DNA from 2 places in the Rhizobium sp. CAU 1783 genome. Region 2 is predicted to be linked to the other one. Evidence: predicted binding sites of a transcription regulator. Region 2 holds the regulator's gene; the other holds the start of a gene.
The links. Region 2 encodes PhoB, which activates phosphate uptake and scavenging genes when phosphate is short. Its sites were predicted from a motif close to TGTCATNNANCTGTCAT; they were not measured.
Positions count from the first base shown of each region.

Region 1: the regulator PhoB is predicted to act here: its motif matches at 1,941-1,957, upstream of ACX93L_RS09970 (DUF47 domain-containing protein).

Region 1 is NZ_JBTOLM010000002.1:649,938-654,147, reverse strand. Features, by position in the region: gene ACX93L_RS09980 (GFA family protein) at 1-190, opposite strand, end outside; gene ACX93L_RS09975 (inorganic phosphate transporter) at 269-1,273, opposite strand; gene ACX93L_RS09970 (DUF47 domain-containing protein) at 1,273-1,917, opposite strand; gene ACX93L_RS09965 (NUDIX hydrolase) at 2,058-2,561, shown strand; gene ACX93L_RS09960 (DUF2778 domain-containing protein) at 2,628-3,968, opposite strand; gene ACX93L_RS09955 (SDR family oxidoreductase) at 4,174-4,210, opposite strand, start outside.
Region 2 is NZ_JBTOLM010000002.1:502,503-506,712, forward strand. Features, by position in the region: gene pstA (phosphate ABC transporter permease PstA) at 1-464, shown strand, start outside; gene pstB (phosphate ABC transporter ATP-binding protein PstB) at 477-1,292, shown strand; gene phoU (phosphate signaling complex protein PhoU) at 1,339-2,052, shown strand; gene phoB (phosphate regulon transcriptional regulator PhoB) at 2,083-2,766, shown strand; gene ACX93L_RS09215 (GcrA family cell cycle regulator) at 2,850-3,392, opposite strand; gene ACX93L_RS09220 (acetylornithine transaminase) at 3,823-4,210, shown strand, end outside.

The sequences.
Region 1 (4,210 bases), 150 kb from region 2:
GCGTCAGGTTCTCTTCGCCCTGGACGAACTCGATATCCGAGAGAGGAGCCGAAACGGCGATCGCCCCGCGCATCCTGCAGTAGGAGCATGAGCAACGGCGGATCGTGTTAAATTCGTCCGTGAGGCGAACACGGAACCGAACCGTCCCGCAATGGCAGGCTGCCTGATGCTGAATTCTTTCGTCGCTCACAGTCACCACCTCGCTCTTGTCCGCAAGGAAGAAATAGCGAAGCCCGACGCCGGCGGCAATGGCGCCGCCGGCCTTGTTTCAACCGAAGAGCGAGCAGGCGAAGAAGGTCAGCGCCGAGATGATGGCCGCGGCCGGAAGTGTCACGACCCAGGCGATCACGATGTTGCCAGCGAGCCCCCAGCGGACCGCTGAGACCCGGCGAGCCGCCCCGACGCCGACAATTGCACCGGTGATGGTGTGGGTGGTCGAAACCGGGATGCCGAGCCAGGTGGCGCCGAACAGGGTCAACGCGCCGCCGGTTTCCGCACAAAAGCCCTGCATCGGGTTGAGGCGGGTGATCTTCGATCCCATCGTGTGGACGATGCGCCAGCCGCCGAACAGCGTACCGAGTGCCATGGCCGACTGGCAGCTGATCACCACCCAGAAGGGCACGTAGAAGTCCGAGCCGAGATAGCCTTGGGAAAACAGAAGAACGGCGATGATGCCCATGGTCTTCTGCGCGTCGTTGCCGCCATGGCCGAGCGAATAGAGCGAGGCGGAGACGAACTGCATGACCCGGAAGGTGCGGTCGACAGCAAACGGCGTCTGCCGGACGAAGAGCCAGGAAACGATCAGCACCAGAACGAGCGCCAGCAGGAAGCCAATCATCGGCGACATGAAGATCGCACCGACGGTCTTGAGGAGGCCGGACAGAACCAGTGCGTCGCCGCCACTCTTGGCAAGCCCCGCGCCGACGAGACCACCGACGAGCGCATGCGACGAACTTGAGGGAATACCGAAGATCCAGGTGATGATGTTCCAGGAAATAGCGCCCGTCAGGGCGGCAAAGATCACCTGCGGCGACACGATCGCTGGATCGATGATCCCCTTGCCGAGGGTTTCGGCGACATGCAGGCCGAAGAACAGGAAGGCGATAAAATTGAAGAAGGCCGCCCAGGCCACCGCATATTGGGGCCGCAAGACGCGGGTCGAGACGATCGTCGCGATCGAGTTCGCCGCGTCATGAAGGCCATTCAGGAAGTCGAAGAAGAGCGCGACGCCGATCAGGGCGACGAGCAGCGGCAGTGCAAGGGTGGCGTCCATCAGACGTTCTCGATCACGATGCCGCTGATTTCATTGGCGACGTCCTCGAACCGGTCGACCACCTTTTCCAGTTCGCCGTAGATCTCGCTGCCGATGATGTAAGCCATCGGGTCGGTCGCACCGTAGCGCTTGTAGAGATCCTTCAGGCCCTTCTCGTAGAACTCGTCCGAGCGACCCTCGACACGCATGACTTCCTCGGCGATCTCGGTCAGCCGATGGGCATTGGCGCCGATCTTGTTGAGCAGCGGGATCGCCTCGGAAATCAGGCGGGCGCATTCGGCGATCATGACACCGATCTCGCGCATGCCCGGCTCGAAGCTGGTCTGCTCATAGAGGCGAATGGTCTTGACGGTCTTATGCATCATGTCGATCGCATCGTCGAGCGACTGGATCAGATCCTTGATGTCGCCGCGGTCGAAGGGAGTTATGAAGCTGCGGCGCACCGCCTGAAGGACGTCGCGCGTGATGTCGTCGGCCTCATCCTCGAGGGCGATGATGCGCTGGCAATGGGCCTCAAGGTCGCCCTCGCCGGCCAGCAACGACTTCATCGCATTGGCGGCGCCGACGACGGTCGCGGTGTGGCGTTCGAAGAGGAGAAAAAACCCATCTTCGCGCGGGAGAAGCTTCTTGAACAGGGAAATCATGCACTCATATCCAGTCGTGGCATTGTCATAAAACTGTCATAAATGAAATCCGGATGCTGCAAAAGCGGGAAGTCGTCGATTATCCTGCAGAGATGCAACACTCGCCGACCGATTTGCGGCACACGAATTCCGGGGCGACCTTGGCCAAGAAAAAGACCCTTCTGCAAAAGCTCGCCGGCACCGGGCCCTCGCTCTTCTCAAACCAATGGCTGGAACAGTATGCGGCGATCTGCTTTCGGCCGGGGGACAGGCCGGGCGACTACGAGGTGATGCTGATCACCGCCCGCGGGTCCGGGCGCTGGGTGTTGCCGAAGGGCGGACCGATGAAAGACCGAACCCCGCGCCAGGTCGCGGCCCAGGAAGCGTTCGAGGAAGCCGGCGTCAAGGGCAAGGTCGGCAAGGCCCCGCTCGGACGTTATTGCTACGTCAAGCGGCTCGAAACCGGTGAAAGCGCGCCCTGCATCGTCGAGGTTTTTTCACTGGAGCTCGGCGAGACGGTCTCCTCGTTCAAGGAGTTGGGACAGAGAGAGATCCGCTGGGTCAAGCTTTGCGAGGCTGGACGGTTGGTGGAAGAACCCGAATTGCGCGGAATCTTTCTCGCACTCGACGATCGATTGAAGAGCCGCGACGACAAGGCCAGGTGAGACACCGGCATGAAAAAGCCGACCAGTGAGGCTGGTCGGCTTTCGTTGATCTGGTCCTGACGACCGTCACATCATCGCGACATATTTCGGCAGTTCGGCCATCCGCGGAACGACGATCAGCGTCTTGACCTGGCCACGCTTGAAGGCGTTGAGGAAGCGATTGTAGTCCTCGAACACCACGCAGCCAGAGCTGTCACCCCGCTTGCGCAGCAGGTAGGTGTGGGTCAGGAAGCCGTCGCGGCCGTACATCTTGCTGTCGCCGACCGGGGTCATGCGGATCGCCTCGATACCGTGAAAGCGGCTTTCACGCATGCGCAGATTGTAGACGTTCGGCGGGGTCGGGCCGCGATTCTTGACATGGACGAACTTGGGATTGTCGCGCATATGGGCGCGGCCGGAATGGGCCTCGAGCTTCTCGCCGTTCGGCATGTGCACAACGCCGGCAGAAATGTCGTAGACGGCGACGCCGCGGCCGGGAAGCTTAGGCTTGCGACCGAAGAGCGAGGGACGCTCCTCGTCGGTGTCGCTCAGCATCGGGTTTTCGGGCTTGGCATAGGCCAGCATGTTGGACGGTGGCTTCCTCGCCTTGTCCTTCGTGGCGGTTGCATCGGGCTTTTCCGTCAGGCGGGCCGGCGCGTTTGGGCGAGAGGACGGAAGCGGGCCGTCGTCCGGCAGGGCATCGTGATCGTTTTCGGCCGGTTCGGACAGAAGTTCGACGAACGGTTCCTCGCGCGGATCGGCTCCAAGCGGCACGGCTTCGCTCGCCGGGATGGGCGCAGCATAGGCGAGCGCCGCCGGACTGCCCATCGCAGGGTTCGCAGCGGCAAGCTTTTCCGCCGGCGAAATCGCAGTCGGGTTGATCGATGCCGTCTGAACAGTGGCGTCCGGCGCGGCCAGCGTGTTGTCGTCTTCGGACACAAGTCCGGCGATCGCCTTGGCGTTGCGTTCCGCGACCGCAACGGCGAGCGCCTGGCGCAGCATCTCGCGGGCCTTCGGATCGCTGGTCGCCTCTGCCCGCATTTCGAGCATACGGCCGGATTTGTCGACCGGGGCAAGCGCCATCGAGGCCGGCAGCATCAGCAGGCCGATTTCCTCGGTCGCGGCGATGGCGTCGGCGACGCGCATGCGTGCGAGTTCGGCCGCCTGGCCGGCGTCATGGCGGTCACCGCGCTTCAGCGCCTTGCCGGCATCGAGCGGCTTGTCGACCAGTGCGAGAGACGGCGAAGCCGGCTTCGGCTCCGACGTCAGCACCTGGATGGTGGCAATGGAGGCCGTCACCCAAAGGATACCGGCAAGCCCGACGCCGATGGCGACGGGCACTGTGAAGACCTTGCGGCCATTCCTGGATCGGGATGAGGGAGCAGCGGACGCTTTTCCCTTGGTCACTGTCTCGGTCGAGAACGCCATACTCTCACTCGCTACCAGAGGCCTCTCGGCCCGGCGGGTTTCATCGCCGCGGCCCTACACATCCGGTGAGACAAGGAGGTCTTCACTCAGGACCTCCTTTTATCCGGACATCCTAAAAATGAAGAATCTTGGTAACCAAGAGGTTTACGCCGCGTTGATTCTTTTATCCCTGGCAGAAATGGCAAGAACAAGGCAAAAACTGACATCAAATGGAGCGCATCAAACCGCCGTCGACACGGATG
Region 2 (4,210 bases):
CCGGCCTGCCGCGCTCGGCCTCGGTCGTCGGTGGCCTGGTTCTGACCCTGATGACGCTGCCGACCATCATCATCGCGACGCGCGCAGCCCTCAAGGCCGTGCCGCCGTCGATCCGGGCCGCAGCGCTTGGCCTCGGCGCATCGAAGATGCAGACCGTGTTCCATCACGTCCTGCCGCTCGCCATGCCGGGCATCCTGACGGGCACGATCATCGGCCTGGCACACGCCCTCGGCGAGACCGCTCCGCTGCTGCTCATTGGCATGGTGGCGTTCGTCGCCGACTATCCGGGCACGCCGCTCGATCCGTCGACCGCCCTGCCGGTTCAGATCTACCAGTGGGCGAACGAGGCCGAGCGAGCTTTCGTCGAGCGAACCTCCGGAGCGATCATCATTCTGCTCCTGTTCCTTCTGGTGATGAACGTGGGTGCAATTCTGTTGCGGCGACGCTTCGAACGGCGCTGGTAGAGGGAGTTAGACATGAACATGATGTCGGAAGCAGCAGTTGAAAAGGCGCTGGATCAGAAAATGACCGAATCCAAGTACAAGATGATCGGCAAGGACGTCTCCGTTTACTACGGCGAGAAGCGCGCCCTTTTCGATGTGAACCTGAACGTTCAGGAGCATACCGTGACCGCCCTGATCGGGCCGTCCGGTTGCGGCAAGTCGACCTTCCTGCGGACGCTGAACCGCATGAACGACACGATCGACGGCTGCCGCGTCACCGGAAAGATCACGCTCGACGAGATGGACATCTACGATCCGTCGATCGACGTCGTTGAACTGCGCGCCCGCGTCGGCATGGTCTTCCAAAAGCCGAACCCGTTCCCGAAGTCGATCTACGAGAACATCGCCTACGGTCCGCGCATTCACGGTCTGGCTCGCACCAAGGCCGAACTCGACCAGGTGGTCGAGACGAGCCTCCAGAAGGCCGGTCTGTGGAATGAGGTAAAGGACCGTCTGCAGGAATCCGGCACCGGCCTCTCCGGCGGCCAGCAGCAGCGCCTGTGCATTGCCCGTGCCGTCGCCGTCAGCCCGGAAGTCATTCTCATGGACGAGCCGTGCTCGGCGCTTGACCCGATCGCGACCGCCAAGGTCGAGGAACTGATCCACGAGCTTCGTTCGAACTTCACCATCGTCATCGTGACCCACTCGATGCAGCAGGCGGCGCGTGTTTCCCAGCGTACCGCGATGTTCCATCTTGGTCTGCTCGTCGAAGAAAACGACACGGACAAGATGTTCACCAATCCGGACGATCAGCGTACGCAGGACTACATCATGGGCCGCTTCGGCTGATGTCCGCCGCGCTGTGATCGCTCTTTCAATTCAGGGATAAACGAACATGTCTTCATCGCATATCTACTCGGCCTATGACGAGGAACTGAAATATCTGATGCGCCGCATCTCCGAGATGGGCGGTCTTGCCGAGCAGATGGTCGGCGACAGCGTGCGCGCGCTGGTGAATTCCGACGGTGCACTCGCCCAGAAGGTCATCTCCGACGACGTGATCATGGATGCCGCCGAGCGTGAGATCGGCGACAAGGCCATCATCACCATCGCCCGCCGCCAGCCCGTCGCGGCCGACCTTCGCGAAATCATCGGTGCACTGCGTATCGCCAACGACCTGGAGCGCGTCGGCGACCTCGGCAAGAGCAATGCCAAGCGCGTCATGGCCGTGCAGGCGACCGGCGTTCCCCGCAAGCTCGCCCGCGGCATCGAGCACCTGAGCGAGCTCGCTCTGGTCCAGCTCAAGGAAGTACTAGACGTGTACACCTCGCGCTCGGCCGAAAAGGCCAAGTCGATCCGTGATCGCGACGAGGAAATCGACGCCATGTACACCTCGCTCTTCCGCGAGCTCTTGACCTACATGATGGAAGATCCGCGCAACATCACCAGCTGCACCCATCTTCTCTTCTGCGCCAAGAACATCGAGCGCATCGGCGACCACGCGACCAACATCGCGGAGACGATCTACTACATGACGACGGGCGCCCAGCCGGAAGGTGAGCGACCGAAGGAAGATCTGACCGCCACTGTTGGCGCCGTCACCGAATAATCGATCGCATTCGAGAGGTTATCGAAACCGATGCTGCCGAAAATAGCTGTCGTCGAGGACGAGGAAGCGCTGAGCGTGCTTCTGCGCTACAATCTTGAAGCGGAAGGCTACGAGGTCGAGACGATCCTGCGCGGAGACGAGGCCGAACTGCGCCTGCAGGAACGCGTCCCGGATCTCCTGATCCTCGACTGGATGCTGCCGGGCGTCTCCGGCATCGAGCTTTGCCGCCGGCTGCGCATGCGCCCGGAGACCGAGCGCCTGCCGATCATCATGCTGACGGCACGCGGTGAGGAAAGCGAGCGCGTTCGCGGCCTTGCGACCGGCGCCGACGACTATGTCGTCAAGCCGTTCTCCACGCCGGAACTGATGGCGCGCGTGAAGGCGATGCTGCGCCGGGCGCGTCCGGAGGTGCTCTCGAGCGTCCTGCGCTGTGGAGACATCGAGCTGGACCGCGAGACCCATCGCGTACACCGCAAGAGCCGCGAAGTGCGCCTCGGTCCGACCGAGTTCCGCCTGCTCGAGTTCCTGATGGCGTCGCCGGGCCGCGTCTTCTCGCGCTCGCAGCTGCTTGATGGTGTCTGGGGCCATGACATTTATGTCGACGAACGGACCGTCGACGTGCATGTCGGTCGGCTGCGCAAGGCGCTGAACTTCTCCAACATGCAGGATGTCATCCGCACCGTGCGCGGCGCGGGCTATTCGATGGAAGCCTAGCTTCCGTCAACCTCTTGACAACAGAATAAAAAAACGGGCCGTAAGGCCCGTTTTTCGTTTGTCTTGGCGTGTGTCGGGCGCCTTCAGCGGGCTGCCGCTGCGGCCGCCCGGCGACGCTCACCCACCGGCTGGTATGCGAGCTTGGCGTGGTAGTTGCAGTAGGGCGACGTGTCGGCGGACTCGCAGCCGCAGAAGTGGAAGTCGTCCTTCATCGGATCGCCGATCGGCCACTTGCAGGTGCGTTCGGTAAGTTCAGTCAGGGCGAGCTTGCGGGAAATCGGCAGCACGACGTTGGTGGAGCGCGAGATTTGGATCTCCTCCAGGCCGTCGATCTCGATCTCTTCCTTGAGCAGGTTCGCGCCGGCGGCACGGGTGACCGTGCGGGTCGTCGTGGTGTTGCGGGCGGTGTAGTTCGGGGTGCGCTGCGCTCCCGCCGGACGCTTTGCTGCGCGAACCGTGGTCGTGCTGCCGCCGGCCTTCGCACGGCCCGGGAGGTTGAGGCGATGCACCTTGCCGATCACGGCGTTTCGGCTCACGCCGCCCAGTTGTGCTGCGATCTGGCTTGCGCTCAAGCCTTCCGACCAAAGGCGCTTGAGTTTTTCAACTCGCTCATCAGTCCAGTTCATGCTATATCTCCGCCGCTCGCGCTGTGTGATGGCAGAATCGCTCACCGTTGCTTCGGATGAATCCGAAACAAACTTGCCTCGATACTGTCGGTGACTATTTCCGCCGCATGCAATCAATTTATTGATTATTAACCTAGTGCCGGGCTGACTCGCTGACAAGAGTCGGGCGAATCATCGGGAATCGATTTTAAAGTTTTCCCCAACTTGCTACCTGCCCGTGTTGATCTCGACCGGGCTCCTCAAGTCCCGTCGTTGCGACTTCCGCGTACCCGAAAATTCCGCTGCACTGCGCTGTTTCGTTGACAGGCAAGGCTGAAATGATGATAGTGCGACCCGCCGCCGCAAGGCGGCATTTTTGATTTTTCGGACCCTGTTTGGAAAGTCGAAGTCGCCCCGTTCCGTCACGCTCTCCAGAAGGAGTGTTTCCGCCATGGCTGAAGCCTCGCCACTCTACCAGACCTACATGCGCGCACCCTTGCGGTTCGAGCGAGGCGAGGGTGTCTGGCTCTTCACTGAGAATGGCGAGCGCTATCTGGATTTTGCCGCCGGCGTCGCGGTGAATTCTCTTGGCCACGCGCATCCGCATCTGATCGAGGCGTTGACGGCACAGGCCGGCAAAGTCTGGCACCTGTCCAATCTCTACGACGTGCCGGGCCAGGAGACGCTCGGCCGCCGCCTGACCGAAGCGACCTTCGCCGACCGCGTCTTCTTCACCAATTCGGGTGCCGAGGCGCTGGAATGCGCGATCAAGACAGCCCGGCGCTACCATTTCTCCAAGGGGCATCCCGAGCGCTTTCACATCATAACCTTCGAAGGCG